One region of the Ruminococcus sporogenes genome, then DNA from elsewhere that is predicted to be linked to it. Evidence: a T-box and tRNA genes for the amino acid it is inferred to sense, from the RefSeq annotation. Region 1 holds a T-box; the other regions hold tRNA genes.

Region 1 (7,867 bases):
AATTTTTCCTGCATGAGCGCCTTTTTCAACTGCGCTTTTGCCGCATACGCAGTAAAGAGTACCTTTTTCATCGGTTACACCGGCAAACACGGCTACAACGTCCTGAGTCTGCTCCCTAACCTTATCTCCAAGCTGTCTGAGCATATCCGGCTTCGTTCCATTGAGCATTGCAGATATAATCTTTATACCGTTAATTTCCTTAGCGTCCTTGAACATATCTCCGAGCTGATTACCGGCAAGCTGCTGACTAAGCTTCTGTATCTGCTTATCCTTTTCCTTCAGCTCTTCCGTTAAGGTTCTACAGCGTTCGGCAAGCTTAGCCGGATTGGCAATTTTAAGTACCGCTGAAACCTCGGATAAGGTACTCCTAAATCCATTCATAAGCTCAAGCACTCCGTTGCCTGTAACAGCTTCGATTCGTCTGATTCCGGACGCTACTGAATTTTCAGAAACAATCTTAAAAAGACCTATATTTGATGTATTTTTAACATGCGTTCCGCCGCAAAATTCAATAGATTCTCCTCCTATATTCACAACTCTTACAATATCTCCGTATTTCTCGCCGAAAAGAGCCGTTGCTCCGAGCTTTTTTGCCTCGTCTATCGGCATTTCCTTTGTAACCACTTCAATACTGTGGAGAATTTCATCGTTGACTATATTTTCAATCCTAAACAGTTCTTCAGCAGTAACGGCGCTGAAATGCGAAAAGTCAAATCTGCATCTTTCAGCGTTTACAAGCTGTCCCGCCTGATGTACGTGTTCTCCAAGCACCTTTCGTAAGGCTGCCTGCAAAAGATGTGCAGCAGTATGATTTCTTGCCGCAGACATTCTTTTTTCAACGTCAATTTCCGCAAAGATCATATCATTTTTATTAAGATTTCCCTGCTCAACCGTACCGAAATGAAGAAAATGTCCGCTTTCAGTTTTAGTTGTATTGTAAACTGAAAACGACGCTCCTTCAGCGCTCAGCTCTCCGGTGTCGGCAGCCTGTCCACCGCTTTCAGCATAAAACGGCGTGCTGTCTAAAATAACTACAGCTTCCTGTCCCTCAGAGACGCTATCAGACGGCTTGCCGTCGACAAAAATCTCAAGTATTCTTGCGTCCTGCTTAAATCTAGTATAACCGGTAAACTCAGTAGCCGGAACTTCTATGAACGCGGCGTTGTCATCGTTCCACGAGGTTTTAATCTTTGAAGCACGGTCGCTTCTTGCCTTCCGCTTCTGCTCTTCCATGCATTCCCTGAAACGTTCCTCATCTACAGAAATACCCTTTTCGGCTGCAATTTCCTTAGTAAGATCAAGAGGAAAACCGTAGGTATCACTTAACTTAAAGGCGTCGTCCCCTGACAATACGTTCTTAATTTCATTCGCGGAAATTTTATCAATAAAATGATTCAAAAGCTCCGTTCCCTTATCAATTGTCTTTGCAAAGCCTTCCTCTTCATGCTTTATAATAGTTTTTATAAGCTCGCGCTTTTCTTCAAGCTCCGGATAAGCCGTTTTATTTTCATCAATTACAGTATCGCATACCTTATACAAAAAAGGATCGCTGACGCCGAGCATTTTTCCATGCCTTGCCGCTCTTCTAAGAAGCCTTTTTAATACATAGCCTCTTCCCTCGTTAGCCGGAGTAATTCCGTCTCCCACCATAAATGTAGTACTTCTTATGTGATCAGTTATAACACGGAGCGAAACATCTGTACTTTCATTTTCTTTATACCTTACGCCAGCTATTTCACATATTTTATTCATAATATTTTTAACGGTATCAACTTCAAAAAGGTTATCGACTCCCTGAATCACACATGCAAGTCTTTCAAGTCCCATACCGGTGTCAATATTAGGATGCTCCATAAGGGCATAATTTCCCTTTCCATCGCTGTCAAACTGGCTGAAAACAAGATTCCAGACTTCAACAAACCTATCGCAGTCACAGCCAACCTTACAGTCAGGAGAGCCGCAGCCATGTTCGTCTCCTCTGTCAAAATATATCTCAGAACAAGGTCCGCAAGGTCCGGAGCCATGTTCCCAGAAATTATCCTCTTTGCCAAGCCTTGTCATATGATCCGGCGCAACGCCTATACGCTTTGTCCAGAGATCATATGCTTCGTCGTCATCCTCGTATACAGACACATATAGCTTTTCAACAGGAAGCTCAAGCGATTTAGTAAAAAATTCCCACGCCCATTCAATAGCTTCTATCTTAAAATAGTCTCCGAAAGAAAAATTACCGAGCATCTCAAAATATGTACCGTGTCTTGAGGTTTTGCCTACTCTTTCTATATCGGGAGTTCTGATACACTTCTGACAAGTCGTTACTCTTTTATTAGGAGGAACAGCCTGTCCGAGAAAAAATTTCTTTAAAGGCGCCATGCCTGAATTTATCAGCAAAAGACTGTTGTCCCCCTGCGGAATCAGGGACGCGCTTGCCATTCTTGTATGATTCTTACTTTCAAAAAATGAAAGATACATTTCTCTGAGTTCATTGACTCCACGCCATTTCATATATACGCTCTCCAATCATTATATTTTATTGCTTTAACTGAAATAAAAGCCCTCGTCCGCAGTAATGGGACGAAGGCTCGTGGTACCACCCAAAATTCAAAAGCATAAAGCTTTCCTTTTGTTTTCCTTAACGCGGAAAAAACGTCCGCTTTTCAGCGGAAAGCTCAAGGGTAGCACTTGCATTTTATACAAAAGCTCGCACCGACCGCTTTTTCTCTGAAGTATAATCCATGCAATTATTCCTGTCACAGCCCAAAACAATATTCTTCTAATATTATACCAAATATACGGAAAAAGTCAATCTTTTTTTCTTAAAATTCCGTAAAATTTTATAAAAAGAAAGAATAAATTTTTATCCGTAAATATCAGTAATTCTCTCTGCAATTTCCTTAAAAACCGGAGCCGCACATTCGTTTCCGTATCCGCCGTCCTCGCACAAAACAGTTACAGCGTACCTCGGACTGCTAAGTGGAAAAAAGCCGGTTATCCAGCCATGACATATTTCTTCTCCGTCCTCGTCAAATCTGCCTGTCTGAGCGGTCGACGTCTTACCTGCCGCATGAGTATTCGACGGTCTGGCGTTGGAATCTGTATTCAAATCAACAGCGGCAATCATCAGATCCTGAAGACGAAACGCCGTTTTACGGTCAAAAACGTCCGTATATTTAGCTTCTTCCTGATTTGAAACTGTTTTGCCGTCATGAGTTATACCCTTTACCAAGCTTGGAACATACAACCTTCCTTCATTTGCTATCGCGGCTGTAAAAGCGCATATCTGCACCGGAGACGCCGTAAGCTTTCCCTGCCCGAACGACATGTTGGCCTTTTCTGCCGGCAGGCTCAGGTCCTCCTCAGTCTGAAGGCTTCCGCCGGAAACAGTCATTCCCAACGCAAGAGGAATACTTCTTCCGAATCCCATTCTCTGAGCAGTTTCTATCAAAAGACGGCTGTCTATATGCTTAGAAAGCTCTATATAATAGGTATTGCATGATTCCGCCGCCGCTTCCGTCATATCAAGAACACCGTGTCCGCTCAAGTCATGGCATTTAAATAGCTGCCCTCCGATTTCGGTAGATCCGGTACAATTATATGAAAAGCTTTCTTCAATTCCTTGTTCAAAGGCGGCAAGCGATGTCACAAGCTTAAAAATCGAGCCTACATTATATGAATAAAGACAGCGGTTAATAAGTGGAGAATCTTTATCGTTTACCGCCTCGGACAAGGTATCGGCGCTGTATGTCGGAAAACTCGCCATACCCAGAATTTCCCCTGAGTAAATATCCATTACAACTACGGCTCCCTTTTTCATTCTGCCGCCCGCAAGCTCGCATATTGCCTGTATATATTTATCAATAGTGAGAACCACTCCTTCCGTCATGGGACCGTTCTCAGAAATATCCCTGCCAAGTCCGTCCATTACGCTTCCTCTGCCGTCCACACTGTAAGTTACAGTATTTTCAGAAACGCACGATCTAAGATAATCATTATAAGCAGCCTCGATTCCGGACACTCCCTCGCCGTCGCTTAAATACCCTATAACATGCTGTGCAAGCTGATTTTCCCTGTTTCGGACGGGAACATCAAAAACCGTTATATCGCCGCATTCAAAATCCTTTTTTGTCACCTCGCATACAAACGGCTTACCATACACCAAACTGCTGTGATAGCTTTCAAGATCCTTAACATAAGGCAGAATCTCCTCCGCGGCCTCGGAGGTAGGATTTATGACGGCATAATATGTGCTGGTATCATTGACCAGAAGATTATAGCTTCTGTCGTAAATATTACCGAAGGTATGACCTGCTGTCAGAGTATAAGTACCCTGAGCCTGTCCGGCGGCCTGATAAGTCGGATTGCTCACTATCCAGAAAATTCTCATATACAATATTGAAAATGAAAATAAAAAAATGCAGCCAAGCGCAATCATACGTTTATACATAATAAAACCCTCCCGGATTTATTATTGCCATCCGAAAGGGATTAAATCATATTCAGCTAAATATTTCAAATATCGTCAAGTACTACTGTAAACGGCCCGTCGTTTTCCAGCTCCACTTTCATATCAGCTCCGAAAACGCCTTTTTCTACTACAGGAATATATTTTCCGCATATTCCGATAAAATATTCATAAAGCTTTTCAGCCGTTTCAGGATTTCCGGCGTTAATGAAATTAGGTCTGTTTCCCTTTCGGCAGTCGGCATACAGTGTAAACTGCGATATTACAAGCAAAGAGCCTCCTACATCGTTTAATGATAAATTTATTTTATCGTTCTCATCTGAAAAAATCCTCATTTTTATAATTTTATTTGCAAGCCTCTCCGCATTAAGCTCTGAATCTTTTTTACCTACGCCGAGAAAAACCAAAAACCCTTTTCCTATTTTTCCTTTTATTTCTCCGTCTACCGTCACTGACGCGCCGCTTACTCTCTGAACTACAGCTTTCATAAAACAGCCTCCCGTTATCCTGACATTATACTTCCCATAATCTTTCCGATACTATCGTGTATAACCATATCCGCAAAGGAATCCGCCGGTGTTTCCGTAAGGTTTATAAGCAGCAGAAAACAATCCTTGCTTCTATACTTAATCAAGCCCGCGGCAGGATAGACATTCAGCGATGTACCTCCGACAATAAGAAGATCCGCTTCTTTTATCGACGTTACGGCCCCGTTTATAACGCTGTCGCTAAGTCCCTCCTGATATAAAACTACGTCGGGTTTAATTATACCTCCGCAGGTACATCGAGGAATACCGGAACATTTTCGTATAAAATCCGCATCATAAAATCTATTGCATTTCATACAATAATTACGCAGAACGCTGCCATGAAGCTCATAAACCTTTTTACTACCTGCCGCCTGATGAAGGCCGTCAATATTCTGAGTTACCACGGCTTTAAGTTTTCCGATCCTTTCAAGCTCCGAAAGCTTAATATGCGCCTTATTAGGCAGCGCGCCGGGCCATATCATCTTATCACGGTAAAACCTGAAAAATTCCTCGGTTTCGGTCATAAAAAAATCATGACTTAATATCGTTTCCGGAGGATAATCATATTTCTGATTATAAAGTCCGTCAACGCTCCTGAAATCCGGAATACCGCTCTCCGTAGAAACACCGGCGCCTCCGAAAAATACGATTTTACTGCTTTTATCAAAAACCTTCTGTAAATTTTCCGTCATTATTCATCACCAATTATCTTAACATAAAATTGCCTGTTTCTCGGTCCGTCGTATTCGCAGAAATATATTCCCTGCCACATTCCAAGCAACAGCTTGCCGTCAGCTATTATTACATTAACACTGTTTCCTGTAACCAAAGCTTTCAGATGCGCCGACGTATTACCCTCCGAATGCCTAAACCGTTCTCGGTCAGGATATGTGATATTCATAGCGTATAAGAGATCGGACACTACGTCAGGATCCGCGTTTTCATTAATTGTAATACCGGCCGTAGTATGAGGACAGTATATTACGCATATTCCATTTAATATACAGCTTTCTTTAACCGCGTCCATAACCTTTGACGTTATGTCGATAAAGTTTTCAGCCGGAGTTTTCAAATCAAACCTGAACAGCGTTTTCTTCACCTTCAATCTCAGCGTCAAGAATAAATCTCCAGGGCTTTGAAGCCCATTCTTCACCTGCATAATCAATACCTACGCGCTTATCCGTTCTTATTTTATAACGTTTGCCGTCATCTTCAATTCTTATCCTAGGATTACCGGAAAAGCTTTCTCCATTGAATGATTTATCTACCGAAAGATATTTAGTAAGCTTAGCAGGACCGTTCAAGTTTTCCCCGGCTCTGAAAAGAACTCCCTGAGGCTGTTCCTTTTTTCCGCTTATTATGTTCATAAGCCAATGAACGCCATAGCAGAGATACACATAAATCACTCCGCTTTCACGATAAAGCAGCTCCGTCCGCGGCGTTCTTCCCTTTGAGGCATGGCAGGCCTTGTCCTCAGTCCCTCTGTAGGCTTCAGTTTCAGTAATTCTTACGCGTAATTCCTCGCCGTTTTCAAGCCGCCTGACTAATATTTTGCCAACAAGATCAGGCGCAAGCTTTAGGCAGTCCTTATCAAAAAAATCATTTTGCAATATCATTTTTTTAACCTTTCTGCAAGATTTTCATCAGGGCTGACATATACCGTCTTATTATTTATAAATATTACCATACCCGGCTTTGCTCCGACCGGCTTTTTTACAAACTTCCTTAAACAATAATCCACCGGAACCTGTGATGAATCCTTTGCTTTACTTTTTAAAGCTGCAATAACGGCCGCCTCTTTAATCGTCGTTTCCGGCGGAGTTTCCCCGTTGGTAACAATTATAACGTGAGAGCCGGCAATATTATGGGTATGAAGCCAAATATCCTGTTTAGCGGCAGTTTTCAAGGTCAGCTTATCATTCTGCTTATTATTCCGTCCGGCAAGAATTTTAAATCCGTCGCTGGATATATACTCATAAGGTTCCGTACTTTTAACCGGCTTGCCCCTGAGCCTGTTTGAACGTATATACCCCTGTTCCGCAAGCTCCAATCTGAGTTCGTTTATCTCTATTTCACTTTCCGCTCTTGACAGCGATTCAAAAACGCTGTCAATATATTTAAGTTCTTCCTCTCCGATTCTTATCTGCTCCGCAAGTTTTTTTTCGGCAGTCATAGATTTTCTGTAATTGGAATAATACTTCTGAGCATTTTGTGACGGAGTAAGCCTTGGATCAAGCTTTATTTCTATCTGCGAAAACCTTTCGTCATAAAAATTTTCCAGCTTGACGCGTTCGTCGCCTTTTTTCAGCCGATAGATATTTGCAGATATTAGATTTCCCATAAGCTTCATCTGATCTTTTTTCTCACAGTTTTTCAGTTCTTCCTGCTGAGCGGCCAGTCTCTTGGTTATTCTCTCGGAAGTATTGGCAAGGAACTTGAAAAGATCGTTTGCACGCTGCTTGAGCCTTACTGTTTTATCACGCTGAAAATAAAAATAATCAAGCAGCTCGCTTGCAGATGAAAATTCCTTTGTCACCATAAGAGAACCGTACTGCGATAGCTTAATAAAGGAAAAATCCTTTAACGAACCATCCCTTCCCGAAACAACAGTATAGCAATTATTTTCGGTCAAAAGAGACCGTTTAGTCTGCATAATCGCAAATACAAGCCTGTCCTTCATATCATTGCTCAGTTCGTCCGAGCGAGTCTCGATTCCTCTCGTGGTATAATACGCCCACTCCCTTGCCAAAACAGGAGATACTCCTTCAAAAGCTCTGATAATTGCCTTAGAAAGCTCAGCCGGTTTCATATCCTCAACAGCAGCTCTGATCCGAGTTTCATCTGCGTCAACAAATGAAATACGATTATCCCTCGG
Region 2 (7,867 bases), on a different contig from region 1:
TCCCCAAGTTGGACTCGAACCAACGACCCTGCGGTTAACAGCCGCATGCTCTACCGACTGAGCTATTGAGGAATATATATATACATTACACAAAACAAATAAAAAGCAAAAAGCCGGCATTGATATATTTTCCCAGGACGTCACCGTCCAAGTATCTTCTACGCAGATGAGCTTAACTTCTGTGTTCGGAAAGGGAACAGGTGGAACCTCATCGCCATTAACACCGGCTGACTCTTTTAAATTGAACAGAAAAGCAAAGATTTGAACTCTGACAAAAGGAAAAGCCCTCGACCTATTAGTATCCGCTGGCTTAACATGTCGCCATGCTTACACCTCAGACCTATCAACCTCATAGTCTTTGAGGGGTCTTACTTACTTACGTAATGGGATATCTTATCTTAAGGCCGGCTTCACGCTTAGATGCCTTCAGCGTTTATCCGTTCCGCACTTAGCTGCCCAGCTGTGCCACTGGCGTGACAACTGGTACACCAGAGGTGCGTCCATCCCGGTCCTCTCGTACTAGGGACAGCTCCTTTCAAATATCCTTCGCCCACGACAGATAGGGACCGAACTGTCTCACGACGTTCTGAACCCAGCTCGCGTACCGCTTTAATTGGCGAACAGCCAAACCCTTGGGACCGAATTCAGCCCCAGGATGCGATGAGCCGACATCGAGGTGCCAAACCTCCCCGTCGATGTGGACTCTTGGGGGAGATCAGCCTGTTATCCCCAGGGTAGCTTTTATCCGTTGAGCGACGGCATTTCCACTCACATACCGCCGGATCACTAACTCCAACTTTCGTTACTGCTCGACCCGTCAGTCTCGCAGTTAGGCTCGCTTTTGCGTTTACACTCTCTGGCATGGTTTCCATCCATGCTGAGCGAACCTTTGAGCGCCTCCGTTACCTTTTTGGAGGCGACCGCCCCAGTCAAACTGCCCACCTAACAATGTCCCCCGCCCTGATTCAAGGGCGCAGGTTAGAATTTCAGCACTTCAAGAGTGGTATCCCAACAGCGACTCCACAAAAGCTGACGCCTTTGCTTCTCAGTCTCCCACCTATCCTGTACATGAAATACCAAAATCCAATATTAAGCTACAGTGAAGCTCCATGGGGTCTTTCCGTCTAGTCGCGGGTAACCGGCATCTTCACCGGTACTACAATTTCGCCGGGCGGGTTGTTGAGACAGTGCCCAAATCGTTACACCATTCGTGCGGGTCAGAACTTACCTGACAAGGAATTTCGCTACCTTAGGACCGTTATAGTTACGGCCGCCGTTTACTGGGGCTTCGATTCAAAGCTCTCACTTCTCCTCTTAACCTTCCAGCACCGGGCAGGTGTCACCCCATATACGTCATCTTTCGATTTAGCATAGAGCTGTGTTTTTGCTAAACAGTCGCTTGGGCCTATTCTCTGCGGCTCTTTCGAGCACTCCTTCTCCCTAAGTTACGGAGTCAACTTGCCGAGTTCCTTAACAACCCTTCTCCCGTTGGCCTTAGAATTCTCTTCCTATCTACCTGTGTCGGTTTGCGGTACGGGCTCTTCAGATATTCACACAACTTTTCTTGCCTCAATCCACATTTACTTCCCCCATTCGGGGTCCCTTACGACCGGGAACACCAACTCCCGGATAAACGCTTCTCAAGTGTCCTTGTGCTTAAATCTTTCAGAGGCTACGGAATTTCTACCGTATGTGCATCGGCTACGCGTTTCCGCCTCGCCTTAGCTCCCGGCTTACTAGGAGCGGACGAACCTTCCTCCTAAAACCTTAGATTTTCGGCCATTATGATTCTCACATAATTCTCGCTACTCATTCCGGCATTCTCACTCGTATAAAATCCACCATCGCTTCCGCTATGACTTCTCCTCTTATACGACGCTCCCCTACCCCACAATCTTTCAATTGCAGCCCAAGCTTCGGTATAGATTTTAGCCCCGTTGAATTTTCGGCGCAGGGTCACTCGACCAGTGAGCTATTACGCACTCTTTTAATGAGTGGCTGCTTCTAAGCCAACATCCTGGTTGTCTGTGCAACCCCACATCCTTTTCCACTTAAATCTATTTCGGGACCTTAGCTGTGGGTCTGGGCTGTTTCCCTTTCGACTGTGAGACTTATCTCACACAGTCTGACTGCTGTACATCAATTATCCGGCATTCTTAGTTTGATAAGGTTCAGTAACCTTTCGGCCCCTAGCCCATTCAGTGCTTTACCTCCGGTAATCTAATACAACGCTAGCCCTAAAGCTATTTCGGGGAGAACCAGCTATATCCGAGTTCGATTGGAATTTCTCCGCTAGCCACACCTCATCCGCCACCTTTTCAACGGGGGTCGGTTCGGCCCTCCATGGAGTTTTACCTCCACTTCAGCCTGGACATGGCTAGGTCACTCGGTTTCGGGTCTATCGCATGCAACTTGACGCCCTTTTCAGACTTGCTCTCGCTTCGGCTTCAAACCTTAAGTTCTTAACCTTGCTGCATACGATAACTCGCCGGACCATTCTACAAAAGGTACCTGATCACACTTTGACGTGCTCTCAGTGCTTGTAAGCACAGGGTTTCAGGTTCTTTTTCACTCCCCTCCCGGGGTTCTTTTCACCTTTCCTTCACAGTACTCTTCGCTATCGGTCATTGGGGAATATTTAGGCTTGGAGGGTGGTCCCCCCTGCTTCCCACGGGGTTTCTCGTGTCCCGCGGTACTCTGGATTCTGCCTGCTGCCTCTGCTTTTCATTTACACGACTTTCACGTTCTTCGGTCAGGCTTCCCATCCTGTTCTATTAAGCTTCGACAATGCTTTTTGCAGTCCGCAACCCCGACTGAATTGCTTCCGTCGGTTTGGCCTCTTTCGATTTCGCTCGCCACTACTCTCGAAATCTCGGTTGATTTCTTTTCCTCTCCCTACTTAGATGTTTCAGTTCGGGAGGTTCCCCTCATATACCTATTGATTCAGTATATGATACATGAGCTTCTCTCATGTGGATTGCTCCATTCGGATATCTGCGGGTCTTAGTTCGCTTACAACTCACCGCAGCTTTTCGCAGTTAACCGCGTCCTTCTTCGGTTCCCAATGCCAAGGCATCCGCCCTGCGCTCTTTCTAGCTTTACCATTTGTCTTTTCTGAGTTCTCAATACATTGTAGTTTTTTTACCCGACTTTTAATTTCTTTATTAAAAATCGTGTCGTTTCACTTTTTGTATTTTCTTCATACTTTTCTTATTCAATTTTCAAGATGCCTTTTTTTCTATCCTTTTTCAAGAACAGAAATTAACAGATAATTTCCATTATCTATTAATTTCTTTTCTCGATGGTGGGCACAAGTGGACTCGAACCACCGACCTCACGCTTATCAGGCGTGCGCTCTAACCACCTGAGCTATGCGCCCTTTTTGGTGGAGATGAGGAGGATCGAACTCCTGACCCCCTGCTTGCAAAGCAGGTGCTCTCCCAGCTGAGCTACACCCCCGACTTCCTGATATCTTCAAAATTAAACAATGCTTTTAACCCTTGTCTGACCGGAACTTTCAGACTCTTTCGTCTTTTCGCTCCTTAGAAAGGAGGTGATCCAGCCGCACCTTCCGATACGGCTACCTTGTTACGACTTCACCCCAGTCATCAATCCCACCTTCGACGACGTCCTCCTTTGCAGGTTAGACTATCGGCTTCGGGTGTTACCGACTCCCATGGTGTGACGGGCGGTGTGTACAAGGCCCGGGAACGTATTCACCGCAGCATGCTGATCTGCGATTACTAGCAATTCCGACTTCATGCAGGCGAGTTTCAGCCTGCAATCTGAACTGAGACAATTTTTCGGGATTTGCTCCACATCGCTGTTTTGCTTCCCTCTGTTTTATTGCCATTGTAGTACGTGTGTAGCCCAGGTCATAAGGGGCATGATGATTTGACGTCATCCCCACCTTCCTCCGTTTTGTCAACGGCAGTCCCATTAGAGTGCTCTTGCGTAGCAACTAATGGTAAGGGTTGCGCTCGTTGCGGGACTTAACCCAACATCTCACGACACGAGCTGACGACAACCATGCACCACCTGTCTATATGTCCCCGAAGGGATTTCAACTATCTCTAGTCTATTCATACGATGTCAAGACCTGGTAAGGTTCTTCGCGTTGCTTCGAATTAAACCACATACTCCACTGCTTGTGCGGGCCCCCGTCAATTCCTTTGAGTTTCAACCTTGCGGTCGTACTCCCCAGGTGGATTACTTATTGTGTTAACTGCGGCACGGAAGGGGTCAGTCCCCCCACACCTAGTAATCATCGTTTACAGCGTGGACTACCAGGGTATCTAATCCTGTTTGCTCCCCACGCTTTCGAGCCTCAGCGTCAGTAAAAGCCCAGTAAGCCGCCTTCGCCACCGATGTTCCTCCTAATATCTACGCATTTCACCGCTACACTAGGAATTCCGCTTACCTCTACTTCACTCAAGAACAACAGTTTCAAATGCAATCTACAGGTTGAGCCCATAGTTTTCACATCTGACTTGCTATCCCGCCTACGCTCCCTTTACACCCAGTAATTCCGGACAACGCTCGCTCCCTACGTATTACCGCGGCTGCTGGCACGTAGTTAGCCGGAGCTTTTTCTTCAGGTACCGTCATTATCGTCCCTGATAAAAGGAGTTTACAATCCGAAAACCTTCTTCCTCCACGCGGCATCGCTGCATCAGAGTTCCCTCCATTGTGCAATATTCCCCACTGCTGCCTCCCGTAGGAGTCTGGGCCGTGTCTCAGTCCCAATGTGGCCGTTCAACCTCTCAGTCCGGCTACTGATCGTCGACTTGGTGAGCCGTTACCTCACCAACTATCTAATCAGACGCGAGCCCATCTCTGAGCGAATTTCTTTGATATATCTATCATGCGATATTTATATTTTATGGGGTATTACCATCCGTTTCCAGAAGCTATCCCCCTCTCAGAGGCAGGTTGCTCACGTGTTACTCACCCGTCCGCCACTAACTTAAAAAAGCAAGCTCTTTTAAGTCCGTTCGACTTGCATGTGTTAGGCGTGCCGCCAGCGTTCGTCCTGAGCCAGGATCAAACTCTTTATTAAGTTTGTATATTAAATACCTTCCGGTATTTACTATCTCCCGTTTCATTACGATTGCTCGCAATTCTTTCGCTTGTGTTTTTACTCTTGTATTAATCTCTCAATTAATACAGAATTTACAAGGGTTTTGTTTTTTCTTAGCATTGTTCAATTTTCAAGATACCTTCGCTCTCTCGCTTCCTTTGAGCGCTCGTCTATTATATCACTTCTTCTCTCTCTTGTCAATACCTTTTGGGAGAAAAAAATTTTCCGACTTCGCTCTCTCTCGTTCGACAGCTTTATTATTATATCACCTCCTTACTCTTTTGTCAATCTTTTTTTTGAGATTTGACGGAATATACAAAATATATTGTGAATTCTCTGATAAATGCAATATTATGCACAATAAACAATAATGTTTACTGACTTAAATCCCCTTTAATTATAATAAACAAGCTGTATAACATAGTATAAATATTATAAGGAGGCATTAAAATGTTTTTAAATATGTTACAATCAATATTAAGTAATTTATTTTTTTTCGCATTACATGTAGACAGCAGAAACGTTTTTCCTAAACCGCTGTCTAAAAAAGAGGAAGAGGAATATTTCAAGCTTATGGGGGAAGGAGATAGCAATGCGCGTACAAAGCTTATTGAACATAATTTAAGACTTGTCGCTCATATCATTAAAAAATATTATTCAAATATAAAAGAACAGGATGAATTGATATCAATAGGAACAATAGGACTTATCAAAGCGGTTTCCACATTTGATTATTCAAAAGGGAACAGGTTTGCCACTTATGCAAGCAGATGTATTGAAAAAGCAACGGTATCATAACGGCTCTAAATAATCCACAGGAAGTAAAACAAGAGCCTTATTCAGATTCATGGAAAATCTATCGGAAAGTCGGTAATGGCTTCTGTATTCTTTACAAGTTTCATAATGGCAATGTCAGATATGCTCCGCTGTACATACACTCGTTCAGATTCCTTACAAAACGTCATTTGACACAGGCTCAGAGGTTCTTGTTTGAAAATCCGAATCCAAACAGGCTTGAATCAGTATCGGACAAGCTGAAATGGTATCGCATTCAGAACGGACTTTTACAGCGCGATGTCGCTAAGGTCATGGAAGTTGACAGGACTACTTATTCACGTTATGAGGAGAATGTTTTGGAAGCCTATCCGCTGGACAAGCTTGCAAAAGCTGCTGAACTATTCGGAATTGATGTAACCGCACTTCTTGATGATTACAATTTGTTTCTCTATCATGGACAGGGACGGCAGATAAAAGAACTGCGCAAGTCTATGAAACTCACGCAGTCCGAATTTGCAAAATATATCTCTGTTCCTCTTGGTACGCTCAAAAAATGGGAGCAGGAACGTGCTTGTATTCAGAAAAAGACGTTTGAAAAGCTGTTGCAGCTAAAGAACATTCAATCAGACGCTTCGCACGCTCTCAGAACCGTTTGAATCCTTTCGGCGAAACCCTTTGCCCTTGAAAATGGAAAGGCTTAAAAGGGTTATCTGGACGTTCCTTAATATGATGTAATAGGAGAGCAAATTATTCTTACCGCTAAGATTTCAGGCATATTGATATGCTTTAGTGTCAGCAGTTTTCGGTAGCCCCTCAACTTTCCCGTAAAAAGCAGTCTTAAAGATTGCCCAATATGCACCTCTTTCCCCAAAAGACGAGCGTGACAGCATTATCATTTTCGGGGTTGAAAAATCACAATCTCTTATGGATATCAATGAAGCCTTGTACGACCATGATTTCAAATGTTTATGCGAAAAATAAGACGGAGTTTTTACGCTCCGTCTTTTAGCGATATGTAGTTATTCATTCATAACTTTATCGCTTATTAAATTGAATATTTTATCGTTTTCCTCTCGTGACAAGTTCTTTTTTTCAAGATCGGAAATAACGAACTCCGCATGAACTTGCGCAAGACGCCTTTGTAATTCTCTGATTGATTCCTGTTTCGTTGGAAGATGAACAATACATTTCATGACATCACCGCTTTCAATAAAAGCATATTATCAATGTTTTGTCCATTATTCAAATAAACAGGCTTTAAATTCTTTTAAGCTTTCAATTATATCATTTGTCAGCTCGGGTTTTTCAATTATGATTTTAAATGCCTCCTCTTTTGCCTTATGATACTTTTTTCTGTATTCTATCCGAAGCTTTTCAATTTTCAATAAATATTTAATTTGCTTTGATAAACTAAGTTTATTTGATTCAAGCAAATTGTTATATTGAGATTTTATTAAACGTGCAGTTTCTGTAATCACAAAGCAGCAATCCAAATAATATATAAATTTAGTATTCATAATTTATTTTCCCCTTTTACTGTTATACTGACGATAAAAAATGGTATTTACTTCTTCATCACCGTCATAAATTCCGATATTTTCCGAAAAGACTTCCTTTGAATCCTTAACCATATTCTCCGCTTGTTCGTATGACATAATTTTACAATATGGTTTCTTGATATTCTTTGAATGCGTAAAGCATTTGGAGTTTCTTGGATAGAATTTTATTCTATCGTTTTTGGAATCAGAAGAATTGGAATTTGTATTATTTCCTGGTGTAAAATAAGCGCCTATATTATCATTGTTTTCAAGTTTTATTATTTTGATAAAACCATGGTTCCAAATTCTTCTGCATTCATCTAAATCAATAAATAGATACTTTTTCTGCAAATCCTTAATTAAAATATGAATATGCCAATTCCCGTTGGAATGCGGCTCAAAAATTGAAATGTACTCGCAATTTTTGTATCTGTATTTAAATTTTTTCCAAAAAAGTTTGAAATCAGCAGAT
Region 3 (7,867 bases), on a different contig from region 1:
TAAAGGTATTATTTCCTTTATCCGTCTTTTGTTCCTAAATATAATTGCTAAATATGAATCGGCAATAGTTTCTTTATGATGCCTATAAACTCATTTGCGACTTTTTCTAAATACCAACTACCGCCTTCCGTCTGCTTATAAACCTCTTATTTGAAAGTTAAGCTCTATTTATTTCTTAACTTTTCTTCTGTTATTAGGGAATCAAAAACAGCTAATGTGCTTGTTCCTTTAAAGGCAAGTTTTCCATCAGGGCGAACTATTTCAACTTCAACTACCGCTATTTTCTTTCCATATTTCAAAACTTTACCCGTAACCATTAAATACTCATCTGTTGCAAAGCAAGGGCGCAGAAAATTTGCAGAAAAATTAACGGAAGAACATTCTCTGCCGTATGTATCGCAAGCGCCGCTTGCGGCAATATCTGCTGCCGCAAGCAAAAATCCGCCGTGAATGGTACCGACATTGTTGGAGCAATCCTCACCGGGAACAACCTTAAGTACGAATTTTCCTTCATCGGCTGAAATAAGCGTTGAACGGTCAAAACCTCTTATATCACAAACATCTTCTTCAAGATATTTCATAATCGTTTCATCAATCATCATAGTCCCCTCCAAATTCCAGTTTTCTTTTTCATTTTACCACACATCTCCGAAAAAATAAAGGACGGCGATTTACTTCGCCGTATGAAAATCGTAATTGACCTCGGCTGTGTAATCGCTATCGTATGCTGAAAGTATTGAACTGCGTTATTTACAAATCCGACTTGATTTCCTCCTTATATTTATATGCTGTTTCTGATACGCCTTTTGTTGTCGCCTCCGTCAGTGCATAAAAAAGACCGCTTTGTTTAACGTCACTTTCATGATATCAGACAAAACGGTCTTTGAAATTTTGTATACTATTTTCTATATTAAAAAAGCGGATAAAGGTTTTTTCTTTTCTTTATCTATTCTTTATTTATATTATTTGCTTTGATATCTCATGATTTCAAAATTCAAATCCTGTCAGTCGGTATTTTACCACTTATTTCATCTTTAATTTTTAACTTCTTTTTTTCGTCATTTGGATATCAAAAAAGCCCGTAGCTACGGACTTTAAGGCACTTTCATCTATTTTGTCAGTGCAATATGGCAGGGGCAGAAGGATTTGAACCCTCGGCACGCGGTTTTGGAGACCGCTGCTCTACCAACTGAGCTATACCCCTATTGGTGGGCCATTAGGGACTCGAACCCCAGACCAACCGGTTATGAGCCGGTTGCTCTAACCAACTGAGCTAATGGCCCTTATATAAAAAGCAAAAAGCCGGCATTGATATATTTTCCCAGGACGTCACCGTCCAAGTATCTTCTACGCAGATGAGCTTAACTTCTGTGTTCGGAAAGGGAACAGGTGGAACCTCATCGCCATTAACACCGGCTGACTCTTTTAAATTGAACAGAAAAGCAAAGATTTGAACTCTGACAAAAGGAAAAGCCCTCGACCTATTAGTATCCGCTGGCTTAACATGTCGCCATGCTTACACCTCAGACCTATCAACCTCATAGTCTTTGAGGGGTCTTACTTACTTACGTAATGGGATATCTTATCTTAAGGCCGGCTTCACGCTTAGATGCCTTCAGCGTTTATCCGTTCCGCACTTAGCTGCCCAGCTGTGCCACTGGCGTGACAACTGGTACACCAGAGGTGCGTCCATCCCGGTCCTCTCGTACTAGGGACAGCTCCTTTCAAATATCCTTCGCCCACGACAGATAGGGACCGAACTGTCTCACGACGTTCTGAACCCAGCTCGCGTACCGCTTTAATTGGCGAACAGCCAAACCCTTGGGACCGAATTCAGCCCCAGGATGCGATGAGCCGACATCGAGGTGCCAAACCTCCCCGTCGATGTGGACTCTTGGGGGAGATCAGCCTGTTATCCCCAGGGTAGCTTTTATCCGTTGAGCGACGGCATTTCCACTCACATACCGCCGGATCACTAACTCCAACTTTCGTTACTGCTCGACCCGTCAGTCTCGCAGTTAGGCTCGCTTTTGCGTTTACACTCTCTGGCATGGTTTCCATCCATGCTGAGCGAACCTTTGAGCGCCTCCGTTACCTTTTTGGAGGCGACCGCCCCAGTCAAACTGCCCACCTAACAATGTCCCCCGCCCTGATTCAAGGGCGCAGGTTAGAATTTCAGCACTTCAAGAGTGGTATCCCAACAGCGACTCCACAAAAGCTGACGCCTTTGCTTCTCAGTCTCCCACCTATCCTGTACATGAAATACCAAAATCCAATATTAAGCTACAGTGAAGCTCCATGGGGTCTTTCCGTCTAGTCGCGGGTAACCGGCATCTTCACCGGTACTACAATTTCGCCGGGCGGGTTGTTGAGACAGTGCCCAAATCGTTACACCATTCGTGCGGGTCAGAACTTACCTGACAAGGAATTTCGCTACCTTAGGACCGTTATAGTTACGGCCGCCGTTTACTGGGGCTTCGATTCAAAGCTCTCACTTCTCCTCTTAACCTTCCAGCACCGGGCAGGTGTCACCCCATATACGTCATCTTTCGATTTAGCATAGAGCTGTGTTTTTGCTAAACAGTCGCTTGGGCCTATTCTCTGCGGCTCTTTCGAGCACTCCTTCTCCCTAAGTTACGGAGTCAACTTGCCGAGTTCCTTAACAACCCTTCTCCCGTTGGCCTTAGAATTCTCTTCCTATCTACCTGTGTCGGTTTGCGGTACGGGCTCTTCAGATATTCACACAACTTTTCTTGCCTCAATCCACATTTACTTCCCCCATTCGGGGTCCCTTACGACCGGGAACACCAACTCCCGGATAAACGCTTCTCAAGTGTCCTTGTGCTTAAATCTTTCAGAGGCTACGGAATTTCTACCGTATGTGCATCGGCTACGCGTTTCCGCCTCGCCTTAGCTCCCGGCTTACTAGGAGCGGACGAACCTTCCTCCTAAAACCTTAGATTTTCGGCCATTATGATTCTCACATAATTCTCGCTACTCATTCCGGCATTCTCACTCGTATAAAATCCACCATCGCTTCCGCTATGACTTCTCCTCTTATACGACGCTCCCCTACCCCACAATCTTTCAATTGCAGCCCAAGCTTCGGTATAGATTTTAGCCCCGTTGAATTTTCGGCGCAGGGTCACTCGACCAGTGAGCTATTACGCACTCTTTTAATGAGTGGCTGCTTCTAAGCCAACATCCTGGTTGTCTGTGCAACCCCACATCCTTTTCCACTTAAATCTATTTCGGGACCTTAGCTGTGGGTCTGGGCTGTTTCCCTTTCGACTGTGAGACTTATCTCACACAGTCTGACTGCTGTACATCAATTATCCGGCATTCTTAGTTTGATAAGGTTCAGTAACCTTTCGGCCCCTAGCCCATTCAGTGCTTTACCTCCGGTAATCTAATACAACGCTAGCCCTAAAGCTATTTCGGGGAGAACCAGCTATATCCGAGTTCGATTGGAATTTCTCCGCTAGCCACACCTCATCCGCCACCTTTTCAACGGGGGTCGGTTCGGCCCTCCATGGAGTTTTACCTCCACTTCAGCCTGGACATGGCTAGGTCACTCGGTTTCGGGTCTATCGCATGCAACTTGACGCCCTTTTCAGACTTGCTCTCGCTTCGGCTTCAAACCTTAAGTTCTTAACCTTGCTGCATACGATAACTCGCCGGACCATTCTACAAAAGGTACCTGATCACACTTTGACGTGCTCTCAGTGCTTGTAAGCACAGGGTTTCAGGTTCTTTTTCACTCCCCTCCCGGGGTTCTTTTCACCTTTCCTTCACAGTACTCTTCGCTATCGGTCATTGGGGAATATTTAGGCTTGGAGGGTGGTCCCCCCTGCTTCCCACGGGGTTTCTCGTGTCCCGCGGTACTCTGGATTCTGCCTGCTGCCTCTGCTTTTCATTTACACGACTTTCACGTTCTTCGGTCAGGCTTCCCATCCTGTTCTATTAAGCTTCGACAATGCTTTTTGCAGTCCGCAACCCCGACTGAATTGCTTCCGTCGGTTTGGCCTCTTTCGATTTCGCTCGCCACTACTCTCGAAATCTCGGTTGATTTCTTTTCCTCTCCCTACTTAGATGTTTCAGTTCGGGAGGTTCCCCTCATATACCTATTGATTCAGTATATGATACATGAGCTTCTCTCATGTGGATTGCTCCATTCGGATATCTGCGGGTCTTAGTTCGCTTACAACTCACCGCAGCTTTTCGCAGTTAACCGCGTCCTTCTTCGGTTCCCAATGCCAAGGCATCCGCCCTGCGCTCTTTCTAGCTTTACCATTTGTCTTTTCTGAGTTCTCAATACATTGTAGTTTTTTTACCCGACTTTTAATTTCTTTATTAAAAATCGTGTCGTTTCACTTTTTGTATTTTCTTCATACTTTTCTTATTCAATTTTCAAGATGCCTTTTTTTCTATCCTTTTTCAAGAACAGAAATTAACAGATAATTTCCATTATCTATTAATTTCTTTTCTCGATGGTGGGCACAAGTGGACTCGAACCACCGACCTCACGCTTATCAGGCGTGCGCTCTAACCACCTGAGCTATGCGCCCTTTTTGGTGGAGATGAGGAGGATCGAACTCCTGACCCCCTGCTTGCAAAGCAGGTGCTCTCCCAGCTGAGCTACACCCCCGACTTCCTGATATCTTCAAAATTAAACAATGCTTTTAACCCTTGTCTGACCGGAACTTTCAGACTCTTTCGTCTTTTCGCTCCTTAGAAAGGAGGTGATCCAGCCGCACCTTCCGATACGGCTACCTTGTTACGACTTCACCCCAGTCATCAATCCCACCTTCGACGACGTCCTCCTTTGCAGGTTAGACTATCGGCTTCGGGTGTTACCGACTCCCATGGTGTGACGGGCGGTGTGTACAAGGCCCGGGAACGTATTCACCGCAGCATGCTGATCTGCGATTACTAGCAATTCCGACTTCATGCAGGCGAGTTTCAGCCTGCAATCTGAACTGAGACAATTTTTCGGGATTTGCTCCACATCGCTGTTTTGCTTCCCTCTGTTTTATTGCCATTGTAGTACGTGTGTAGCCCAGGTCATAAGGGGCATGATGATTTGACGTCATCCCCACCTTCCTCCGTTTTGTCAACGGCAGTCCCATTAGAGTGCTCTTGCGTAGCAACTAATGGTAAGGGTTGCGCTCGTTGCGGGACTTAACCCAACATCTCACGACACGAGCTGACGACAACCATGCACCACCTGTCTATATGTCCCCGAAGGGATTTCAACTATCTCTAGTCTATTCATACGATGTCAAGACCTGGTAAGGTTCTTCGCGTTGCTTCGAATTAAACCACATACTCCACTGCTTGTGCGGGCCCCCGTCAATTCCTTTGAGTTTCAACCTTGCGGTCGTACTCCCCAGGTGGATTACTTATTGTGTTAACTGCGGCACGGAAGGGGTCAGTCCCCCCACACCTAGTAATCATCGTTTACAGCGTGGACTACCAGGGTATCTAATCCTGTTTGCTCCCCACGCTTTCGAGCCTCAGCGTCAGTAAAAGCCCAGTAAGCCGCCTTCGCCACCGATGTTCCTCCTAATATCTACGCATTTCACCGCTACACTAGGAATTCCGCTTACCTCTACTTCACTCAAGAACAACAGTTTCAAATGCAATCTACAGGTTGAGCCCATAGTTTTCACATCTGACTTGCTATCCCGCCTACGCTCCCTTTACACCCAGTAATTCCGGACAACGCTCGCTCCCTACGTATTACCGCGGCTGCTGGCACGTAGTTAGCCGGAGCTTTTTCTTCAGGTACCGTCATTATCGTCCCTGATAAAAGGAGTTTACAATCCGAAAACCTTCTTCCTCCACGCGGCATCGCTGCATCAGAGTTCCCTCCATTGTGCAATATTCCCCACTGCTGCCTCCCGTAGGAGTCTGGGCCGTGTCTCAGTCCCAATGTGGCCGTTCAACCTCTCAGTCCGGCTACTGATCGTCGACTTGGTGAGCCGTTACCTCACCAACTATCTAATCAGACGCGAGCCCATCTCTGAGCGAATTTCTTTGATATATCTATCATGCGATATTTATATTTTATGGGGTATTACCATCCGTTTCCAGAAGCTATCCCCCTCTCAGAGGCAGGTTGCTCACGTGTTACTCACCCGTCCGCCACTAACTTAAAAAAGCAAGCTCTTTTAAGTCCGTTCGACTTGCATGTGTTAGGCGTGCCGCCAGCGTTCGTCCTGAGCCAGGATCAAACTCTTTATTAAGTTTGTATATTAAATACCTTCCGGTATTTACTATCTCCCGTTTCATTACGATTGCTCGCAATTCTTTCGCTTGTGTTTTTACTCTTGTATTAATCTCTCAATTAATACAGAATTTACAAGGGTTTTGTTTTTTCTTAGCATTGTTCAATTTTCAAGATACCTTCGCTCTCTCGCTTCCTTTGAGCGCTCGTCTATTATATCACTTCTTCTCTCTCTTGTCAATACCTTTTGGGAGAAAAAAATTTTCCGACTTCGCTCTCTCTCGTTCGACAGCTTTATTATTATATCACCTCCTTACTCTTTTGTCAATGGGTTTGGAAAGGTTTCCATTTTTATAACAATTTTTTCAGCTTTTTTATCTCTATTTATAGCGTATTATACAAAATAACTGCTGCTTAACGCATATCTCTAAAATTATTTATCTTAGTCTTTATCATAATGAAATTTTTTAATAAAATTTCGTTTCTTTTAACAAATTGTTCTTTTATAACAATGTAATTCCTTTTTTCAAAGAAAGGCTTTGCTGTTACCGAAGCATGAACCCGTATAATATTGCCTTCCAAATGGCTTTCCAGTTCATCGCATATTGCGGTCGCAATTCCCCTATTTTGAAAATCCCTATGCACATAGAGCCTGTCCAAATAACCGCTTTCATCAATATCTCCGAATCCAGTTATGGTATTATTTTCTGACGCGACAACGCAATAATTCTCAATCAAAGAATTATTCCATTTCTCGCGGTCGTAGTCAAACGGGGCCCAAGCGTCCGCCTGAGCCCTTGTATAATCCTTTAGATTAACTGAATGAACCGTTTCATAAAATAGCCGGTATATTTCCGAAAGATCTCCCGTATTGTATTCTCTTATGACCATGATTATCCCATCAGCTTAACCATAACCGCCTTCTGTGCATGCAGACGGTTTTCAGCCTCTTCAAAAATCTCGTTCGCATGTTCCTCAAACACCTTTGAGGTGATTTCCTCCTCGCGGTGCGCAGGCAGGCAGTGCATAACAAGAGCGTCCGACTTTGCGAGAGCCATAATGCTGTCGTTAATCTGATATCCGGCAAACGCTTTGCGGCGCGCCTCGGCTTCAGCCTCCTGTCCCATTGACGCCCATACGTCGGTTAATAAAATATCCGCGTCCTTTGCCGCCTCCTTCGGATCGTCTGTAATCTTAAAGCAGTCGAATCCCTCTGCAAAATCCATAACTTCCTTTGCAGGACGATAGTCCGCAGGAGTCGCGGCAGAAACGCTCATTCCCACCTTAAGTCCCCCTACAATAAGAGAATTTGCCATATTGTTTCCGTCGCCGATATAGCACATTTTCAGACCGTCAAAGCTGCCCTTATATTCTCTGATAGTCATAAGATCGGCAAGAACCTGACAGGGATGAGAAAAATCCGTTAGTCCGTTTATTATCGGAATATCGCCGTATTGCGCCAGATCCTCTACCTCCTTCTGATCAAAGGTACGGATCATAATTCCGTCTATATAACGCGAAAGCACACGCGCCGTATCCTGAACAGGCTCTCCCCTGCCTATCTGAAGCTCGCTTGACGATAAAAACAGCGGATATCCGCCAAGCTGATACATTCCGGTTTCAAACGACACTCGCGTA
Region 4 (7,867 bases), on a different contig from region 1:
TTTATACGGCTGAAGCTGAAAAAGCATTGAAGGAAATAGAGAAACTCGGCTATGGCAATATACCCGTATGCGTTGCAAAAACTCAATATTCGCTTTCTGACGATCCGTCAAATCTGGGGAAACCGGAAGGATTTAAAATTACTGTAAGAGACCTTAAGCTATCCTCCGGAGCCGGATTTGTGGTTGCGCTTACCGGAAATATACTGACAATGCCCGGTCTTCCGAAATGTCCCGCGGCTTTGAATATAGACTGCGATAACAGCGGCAGTATAACGGGACTTTTCTGATTATGCGGAATATAATAGATGATAATGAGGGCGACATAGTTTCCGGAACAGATAATGAAAAGGAAAAAGGACGTTCGGAAAAAATCTGGAGAGTTTTGGTTATAACAATTTTGACCGTCGTATTCCTTTATGTTATATATCATGTATTTTCATATTTTTTTAACGGATATAATACAGCGGTTAAATACGAGCTTTCTGATTATGAGATCGGAATTATTGCTGACGAATTGAATATCCTCATCTCAGAGGACGTAAGCGTCAGCCGCGCTAAATATACGGGCGGAAAACAACCTGTTTTAATGGTCTGGATAGATAATATTGAAGACGGCATGGAGTTTATTGAAAAATATACGGATTTTGACACTCAGAGCTATAAAAGCGTTTCTTTGGGGATAAATCAGAATCAATCCGTCGCTGCAAGGTATTACAGCGCCTATAAGGACGGAGATGAATATCCTGTCGAGTGTTATATTTATAAGCTCGACAGTACGGATAAATGGACTGCTTATATAATAGAAAACGATGTGACGGATAAGAGTATAAAGAAAATTTTTTTAGAGGATAAAAATGATGACAATTATAACTAAGAGTCCTGAGGAAACTATTGCATTTGCGGAAAAGCTGGGATCGCTTTTGAAAAGGGGAGATATAATTGCTTATAAGGGCGGACTTGGAGCAGGAAAAACTACCTTTACCAGAGGTCTTGCAGCAGGACTTGGATTAAAGGATATTGTAACGTCGCCAACGTTTTCAATAGTAAATGAATATAGGGGAGAAATCAGCCTTTATCATTTTGATATGTATAGGATCATCAGCTCTGATGAGCTTGAAGCTACAGGCTTTTACGATTATCCATTGGAAAAAAGTGTTTTTGCAGTTGAGTGGTCGGAGAATATAGATGATATATTACCTTCTGAAACCATTTATATAACAATAGACCGTATAGATGATGATACGAGAAGAATAACAGTGGAGGGGGACGATCGGTTTGCTGACACTTGGAATTGAAACATCGGGAAGAACTGCCTCCGTTGCTTTGATAGAGGACGGTATTATGCTCGGGCAGTCATCCTTATTGACTGCCAAGACACATTCTCAGGTTATATTGCCTATGGTAAAAAAGCTTATTTTTGACTGTGATAAGGAAATTGGTTCGATTGATAAAATAGCGGTTGGTATAGGTCCCGGATCATATACCGGAATCAGAATCGGAGTTGCCGCAGTTAAGGCTATGTCGTTTTCACTTGGAATTGAATGCTGCGGAGTATCAACCTTGGAAGGTCTTGCATATAACTTTCCGTCTGACGGTCTTGTGTGTTCGGTTATGAAGGCAAGACAAAACCTGGTTTATACTGCATTATTCAGATTTTCAGACAATAAAGCTCATAGGATTCTTGATGATATGCTGATTGAGGACGGCAGACTGTCGGAAATGCTTTCGGAATACGGCGAACAAATTGTTATGACAGGCGACGGAGCAGAGGAATTCTCTGAAAAATTCGGAAACGGCTGTATAAAGCTTTCGCCTATGCATTTAAGACATCAGAACGCGGCAGGTATTTGCCTGGCGTCCCTTAATCATGATTATTGCCGTCCAGAAATGCTTGAAGCCAGTTATCTTCAATTGGTTAAGGCGGAAAAAGATTTAATTAATGCTGAGCGACGTTGATTTTACACAATAAATGTGATATAATATAAAGTATATTAAGCAATAATGTCAGAATGGAGTTTATTATGATTGCGATTGGCAGTGACCATGCGGGTTACAATTTAAAAGAAGAAATTATAGAACAGCTTAAAAATATGGGCTATGATATTCTTGATATAGGCTGCAACGGCGAAGCGTGCGATTATCCTGATATCGCGTCCGAGGTTGCCGGATGTGTTGCCGGAGGAAAATGTGAAAGAGGAATATTGATTTGCGGCACCGGAGTAGGCATGTCGATGGCGGCTAATAAGGTGAACGGGATAAGGGCGGCTCTCTGCGCTGATTATTATACGGCTAAGTATACAAGATTGCATAACGACGCTAATATTTTATGTATGGGAGCTAGAACAATAGGCTCGGGAACAGCGTCGGAAATAGTTAGTATATTTCTTGAAACAAAATTTGAAGGCGGGCGCCATCAGAAGCGTATAGACAAATTCAAAGATATAGAAAAGAGTAATAAGGAGTGAAAAACTATGGCAAAACTGCATCTAATTGAACATCCGCTTATTCAGCATAAAATTTCTTTGATGAGAGATAAAAACACGGGCGCTAAGGAATTCAGAGAGCTAGTTTCAGAAACAGCTATGCTTATATGCTATGAAGCCACCAGGGATCTGCCGCTTAAAGAAGTTGAAATCGCAACGCCTATGGCGGTTGCCAAAACTAAGGTTATATCAGGAAGAAAGCTTGCGTTTGTTCCTGTTCTTCGCGCCGGACTTGGTATGATAGACGGAGTTATAAATATGGTTCCTGCCGCAAAAATAGGTCATATTGGAATGTTCAGAGACAACGAGAGCTTTAATGTTATAAAGTATTACAGCAAGCTGCCTGAGGATGTTGCCGAAAGGGACGTTATTGTCGTAGATCCAATGCTTGCTACGGGCAATACCGCTGTAGATGCAATCAATGAAATAAAAAAAGCGGGAGTAAAAAATATTAAATTTATGTGTATTATAGCTTCTCCTCAGGGAATAGATCGTTTGGAAAAAGCTCATCCTGACGTGGAAATATATTGCGGAGCTAAAGATGACGGTCTTGATGAAAACAATTATATAATTCCCGGACTTGGAGATGCCGGGGATAGAATTTTTGGTACAAAATAAAAAATTCCCGCTGATTTTTTCAGCGGGAAATTTTGTACTAACGCTTTTTCTTGTCTTTGCTGCGGATTTTTATTTTCAGTTCTGTAAGGGCGTTGTTGAATTTTGTTGATCTGGCACGCGGATGAGCGTTTATGAGATCTTTTTTAAGAAAATTCAAATGATCAGAAGCCGAACTGCGTTCATTTTGAAGCTGCTGTATCTTTCGGCTGATAGATTCAATATAATGTTTTTCAGAATTTTCTGCCGCCTCCTTAAGCTTGCTGTTAAGCTGGGATAGCTCTTCCCGTATTTCTGTCAGACGTTTTAACAGATGATTTACATCTATCGCTGATTTTGCAGAAGCAATAAAATCTGCGGCGAAAATTGCTATTAATACTATATCTATAATAATTATTGCTGTGCGGTCAAGATCAGTAACGGGTTTTATTAGATGCACATGTACTTTATAATTGACAAGAAGAGTCATAAATCCCCATAAAAAAGTTGCTTCGACGCAAATTCTGCCTGATAAATTATAGCGGCAGTCACTGTAATCCCAATATCTTGTTTTAAATAAAAGCTCCATTAGCCAGCCGGTTACGTATTCAAGCAAAGTTGCGGATAAAGCGCCGCATATGAACATAGCGACTGGATCGTCGTTAAAAGGCTGTCCTGCCAATATCATTACCAATGAACCAAAGCCATATATGGGAAGAAACGGACTTCGTAAGAAGCCGCGGTTTACAAAATGCTTTTCTTCAATTGAAACAAGAGCGGTTTCAAAGCACCATCCAAAAAAACAATAGATAAAAAAGAAAAGAATCCATTGCCAAACAGTATAATCCGGCATTTTTAACCTCCTTCATATATTTTTTATAAGTAGAATTATACTTTAAAAAGGGAAACAAGTCAATCTATGTCGAATATATTGTAAAATCCATTTAAAAAGCATATTAAATATGGCCATGATTTTGTATATTCCGTCAAATCTCAAAAAAAAGATTGACAAAAGAGTAAGGAGGTGATATAATAATAAAGCTGTCGAACGAGAGAGAGCGAAGTCGGAAAATTTTTTTCTCCCAAAAGGTATTGACAAGAGAGAGAAGAAGTGATATAATAGACGAGCGCTCAAAGGAAGCGAGAGAGCGAAGGTATCTTGAAAATTGAACAATGCTAAGAAAAAACAAAACCCTTGTAAATTCTGTATTAATTGAGAGATTAATACAAGAGTAAAAACACAAGCGAAAGAATTGCGAGCAATCGTAATGAAACGGGAGATAGTAAATACCGGAAGGTATTTAATATACAAACTTAATAAAGAGTTTGATCCTGGCTCAGGACGAACGCTGGCGGCACGCCTAACACATGCAAGTCGAACGGACTTAAAAGAGCTTGCTTTTTTAAGTTAGTGGCGGACGGGTGAGTAACACGTGAGCAACCTGCCTCTGAGAGGGGGATAGCTTCTGGAAACGGATGGTAATACCCCATAAAATATAAATATCGCATGATAGATATATCAAAGAAATTCGCTCAGAGATGGGCTCGCGTCTGATTAGATAGTTGGTGAGGTAACGGCTCACCAAGTCGACGATCAGTAGCCGGACTGAGAGGTTGAACGGCCACATTGGGACTGAGACACGGCCCAGACTCCTACGGGAGGCAGCAGTGGGGAATATTGCACAATGGAGGGAACTCTGATGCAGCGATGCCGCGTGGAGGAAGAAGGTTTTCGGATTGTAAACTCCTTTTATCAGGGACGATAATGACGGTACCTGAAGAAAAAGCTCCGGCTAACTACGTGCCAGCAGCCGCGGTAATACGTAGGGAGCGAGCGTTGTCCGGAATTACTGGGTGTAAAGGGAGCGTAGGCGGGATAGCAAGTCAGATGTGAAAACTATGGGCTCAACCTGTAGATTGCATTTGAAACTGTTGTTCTTGAGTGAAGTAGAGGTAAGCGGAATTCCTAGTGTAGCGGTGAAATGCGTAGATATTAGGAGGAACATCGGTGGCGAAGGCGGCTTACTGGGCTTTTACTGACGCTGAGGCTCGAAAGCGTGGGGAGCAAACAGGATTAGATACCCTGGTAGTCCACGCTGTAAACGATGATTACTAGGTGTGGGGGGACTGACCCCTTCCGTGCCGCAGTTAACACAATAAGTAATCCACCTGGGGAGTACGACCGCAAGGTTGAAACTCAAAGGAATTGACGGGGGCCCGCACAAGCAGTGGAGTATGTGGTTTAATTCGAAGCAACGCGAAGAACCTTACCAGGTCTTGACATCGTATGAATAGACTAGAGATAGTTGAAATCCCTTCGGGGACATATAGACAGGTGGTGCATGGTTGTCGTCAGCTCGTGTCGTGAGATGTTGGGTTAAGTCCCGCAACGAGCGCAACCCTTACCATTAGTTGCTACGCAAGAGCACTCTAATGGGACTGCCGTTGACAAAACGGAGGAAGGTGGGGATGACGTCAAATCATCATGCCCCTTATGACCTGGGCTACACACGTACTACAATGGCAATAAAACAGAGGGAAGCAAAACAGCGATGTGGAGCAAATCCCGAAAAATTGTCTCAGTTCAGATTGCAGGCTGAAACTCGCCTGCATGAAGTCGGAATTGCTAGTAATCGCAGATCAGCATGCTGCGGTGAATACGTTCCCGGGCCTTGTACACACCGCCCGTCACACCATGGGAGTCGGTAACACCCGAAGCCGATAGTCTAACCTGCAAAGGAGGACGTCGTCGAAGGTGGGATTGATGACTGGGGTGAAGTCGTAACAAGGTAGCCGTATCGGAAGGTGCGGCTGGATCACCTCCTTTCTAAGGAGCGAAAAGACGAAAGAGTCTGAAAGTTCCGGTCAGACAAGGGTTAAAAGCATTGTTTAATTTTGAAGATATCAGGAAGTCGGGGGTGTAGCTCAGCTGGGAGAGCACCTGCTTTGCAAGCAGGGGGTCAGGAGTTCGATCCTCCTCATCTCCACCAAAAAGGGCGCATAGCTCAGGTGGTTAGAGCGCACGCCTGATAAGCGTGAGGTCGGTGGTTCGAGTCCACTTGTGCCCACCATCGAGAAAAGAAATTAATAGATAATGGAAATTATCTGTTAATTTCTGTTCTTGAAAAAGGATAGAAAAAAAGGCATCTTGAAAATTGAATAAGAAAAGTATGAAGAAAATACAAAAAGTGAAACGACACGATTTTTAATAAAGAAATTAAAAGTCGGGTAAAAAAACTACAATGTATTGAGAACTCAGAAAAGACAAATGGTAAAGCTAGAAAGAGCGCAGGGCGGATGCCTTGGCATTGGGAACCGAAGAAGGACGCGGTTAACTGCGAAAAGCTGCGGTGAGTTGTAAGCGAACTAAGACCCGCAGATATCCGAATGGAGCAATCCACATGAGAGAAGCTCATGTATCATATACTGAATCAATAGGTATATGAGGGGAACCTCCCGAACTGAAACATCTAAGTAGGGAGAGGAAAAGAAATCAACCGAGATTTCGAGAGTAGTGGCGAGCGAAATCGAAAGAGGCCAAACCGACGGAAGCAATTCAGTCGGGGTTGCGGACTGCAAAAAGCATTGTCGAAGCTTAATAGAACAGGATGGGAAGCCTGACCGAAGAACGTGAAAGTCGTGTAAATGAAAAGCAGAGGCAGCAGGCAGAATCCAGAGTACCGCGGGACACGAGAAACCCCGTGGGAAGCAGGGGGGACCACCCTCCAAGCCTAAATATTCCCCAATGACCGATAGCGAAGAGTACTGTGAAGGAAAGGTGAAAAGAACCCCGGGAGGGGAGTGAAAAAGAACCTGAAACCCTGTGCTTACAAGCACTGAGAGCACGTCAAAGTGTGATCAGGTACCTTTTGTAGAATGGTCCGGCGAGTTATCGTATGCAGCAAGGTTAAGAACTTAAGGTTTGAAGCCGAAGCGAGAGCAAGTCTGAAAAGGGCGTCAAGTTGCATGCGATAGACCCGAAACCGAGTGACCTAGCCATGTCCAGGCTGAAGTGGAGGTAAAACTCCATGGAGGGCCGAACCGACCCCCGTTGAAAAGGTGGCGGATGAGGTGTGGCTAGCGGAGAAATTCCAATCGAACTCGGATATAGCTGGTTCTCCCCGAAATAGCTTTAGGGCTAGCGTTGTATTAGATTACCGGAGGTAAAGCACTGAATGGGCTAGGGGCCGAAAGGTTACTGAACCTTATCAAACTAAGAATGCCGGATAATTGATGTACAGCAGTCAGACTGTGTGAGATAAGTCTCACAGTCGAAAGGGAAACAGCCCAGACCCACAGCTAAGGTCCCGAAATAGATTTAAGTGGAAAAGGATGTGGGGTTGCACAGACAACCAGGATGTTGGCTTAGAAGCAGCCACTCATTAAAAGAGTGCGTAATAGCTCACTGGTCGAGTGACCCTGCGCCGAAAATTCAACGGGGCTAAAATCTATACCGAAGCTTGGGCTGCAATTGAAAGATTGTGGGGTAGGGGAGCGTCGTATAAGAGGAGAAGTCATAGCGGAAGCGATGGTGGATTTTATACGAGTGAGAATGCCGGAATGAGTAGCGAGAATTATGTGAGAATCATAATGGCCGAAAATCTAAGGTTTTAGGAGGAAGGTTCGTCCGCTCCTAGTAAGCCGGGAGCTAAGGCGAGGCGGAAACGCGTAGCCGATGCACATACGGTAGAAATTCCGTAGCCTCTGAAAGATTTAAGCACAAGGACACTTGAGAAGCGTTTATCCGGGAGTTGGTGTTCCCGGTCGTAAGGGACCCCGAATGGGGGAAG

The links. A T-box is a leader RNA that pairs with one kind of tRNA and senses whether it is charged. The one in region 1 lies ahead of alaS (alanine--tRNA ligase), so its partner is inferred to be a tRNA-Ala.
Region 2: it encodes a tRNA-Ala, which carries the amino acid that the T-box ahead of alaS (alanine--tRNA ligase) is inferred to sense. The anticodon was not compared.
Region 3: it encodes a tRNA-Ala, which carries the amino acid that the T-box ahead of alaS (alanine--tRNA ligase) is inferred to sense. The anticodon was not compared.
Region 4: it encodes a tRNA-Ala, which carries the amino acid that the T-box ahead of alaS (alanine--tRNA ligase) is inferred to sense. The anticodon was not compared.

What each region holds. Positions count from the first base shown of each region.
Region 1 is NZ_BAAHOA010000002.1:700,717-708,583, forward strand. Features, by position in the region: gene alaS (alanine--tRNA ligase) at 1-2,505, opposite strand, end outside; T-box leader at 2,568-2,763, opposite strand; gene ACYQ0N_RS09900 (peptidoglycan D,D-transpeptidase FtsI family protein) at 2,858-4,444, opposite strand; gene dtd (D-aminoacyl-tRNA deacylase) at 4,510-4,950, opposite strand; gene ACYQ0N_RS09910 (NAD-dependent protein deacylase) at 4,965-5,684, opposite strand; gene ACYQ0N_RS09915 (secondary thiamine-phosphate synthase enzyme YjbQ) at 5,684-6,091, opposite strand; gene ACYQ0N_RS09920 (DNA-3-methyladenine glycosylase) at 6,066-6,608, opposite strand; gene ACYQ0N_RS09925 (Rqc2 family fibronectin-binding protein) at 6,605-7,867, opposite strand, start outside.
Region 2 is NZ_BAAHOA010000001.1:897,992-905,858, reverse strand. Features, by position in the region: tRNA gene ACYQ0N_RS04860 (tRNA-Asn) at 1-72, opposite strand, end outside; rRNA gene rrf (5S ribosomal RNA) at 112-228, opposite strand; rRNA gene ACYQ0N_RS04850 (23S ribosomal RNA) at 276-3,103, opposite strand; tRNA gene ACYQ0N_RS04845 (tRNA-Ile) at 3,303-3,379, opposite strand; tRNA gene ACYQ0N_RS04840 (tRNA-Ala) at 3,384-3,459, opposite strand; rRNA gene ACYQ0N_RS04835 (16S ribosomal RNA) at 3,547-5,059, opposite strand; gene ACYQ0N_RS04830 (sigma factor) at 5,531-5,878, shown strand; gene ACYQ0N_RS04825 (helix-turn-helix domain-containing protein) at 6,067-6,513, shown strand; gene ACYQ0N_RS04820 (hypothetical protein) at 6,877-7,050, opposite strand; gene ACYQ0N_RS04815 (hypothetical protein) at 7,096-7,374, opposite strand; gene ACYQ0N_RS04810 (rolling circle replication-associated protein) at 7,378-7,867, opposite strand, start outside.
Region 3 is NZ_BAAHOA010000001.1:128,528-136,394, reverse strand. Features, by position in the region: gene ACYQ0N_RS00715 (hotdog domain-containing protein) at 165-602, opposite strand; tRNA gene ACYQ0N_RS00710 (tRNA-Trp) at 1,129-1,204, opposite strand; tRNA gene ACYQ0N_RS00705 (tRNA-Ile) at 1,207-1,283, opposite strand; rRNA gene rrf (5S ribosomal RNA) at 1,301-1,417, opposite strand; rRNA gene ACYQ0N_RS00695 (23S ribosomal RNA) at 1,465-4,292, opposite strand; tRNA gene ACYQ0N_RS00690 (tRNA-Ile) at 4,492-4,568, opposite strand; tRNA gene ACYQ0N_RS00685 (tRNA-Ala) at 4,573-4,648, opposite strand; rRNA gene ACYQ0N_RS00680 (16S ribosomal RNA) at 4,736-6,248, opposite strand; gene ACYQ0N_RS00675 (GNAT family N-acetyltransferase) at 6,644-7,120, opposite strand; gene argF (ornithine carbamoyltransferase) at 7,123-7,867, opposite strand, start outside.
Region 4 is NZ_BAAHOA010000001.1:374,266-382,132, forward strand. Features, by position in the region: gene ACYQ0N_RS01905 (formate--tetrahydrofolate ligase) at 1-287, shown strand, start outside; gene ACYQ0N_RS01910 (hypothetical protein) at 290-874, shown strand; gene tsaE (tRNA (adenosine(37)-N6)-threonylcarbamoyltransferase complex ATPase subunit type 1 TsaE) at 855-1,295, shown strand; gene tsaB (tRNA (adenosine(37)-N6)-threonylcarbamoyltransferase complex dimerization subunit type 1 TsaB) at 1,276-1,956, shown strand; gene rpiB (ribose 5-phosphate isomerase B) at 2,022-2,465, shown strand; gene upp (uracil phosphoribosyltransferase) at 2,472-3,101, shown strand; gene ACYQ0N_RS01935 (putative ABC transporter permease) at 3,139-3,930, opposite strand; rRNA gene ACYQ0N_RS01940 (16S ribosomal RNA) at 4,392-5,904, shown strand; tRNA gene ACYQ0N_RS01945 (tRNA-Ala) at 5,992-6,067, shown strand; tRNA gene ACYQ0N_RS01950 (tRNA-Ile) at 6,072-6,148, shown strand; rRNA gene ACYQ0N_RS01955 (23S ribosomal RNA) at 6,348-7,867, shown strand, end outside.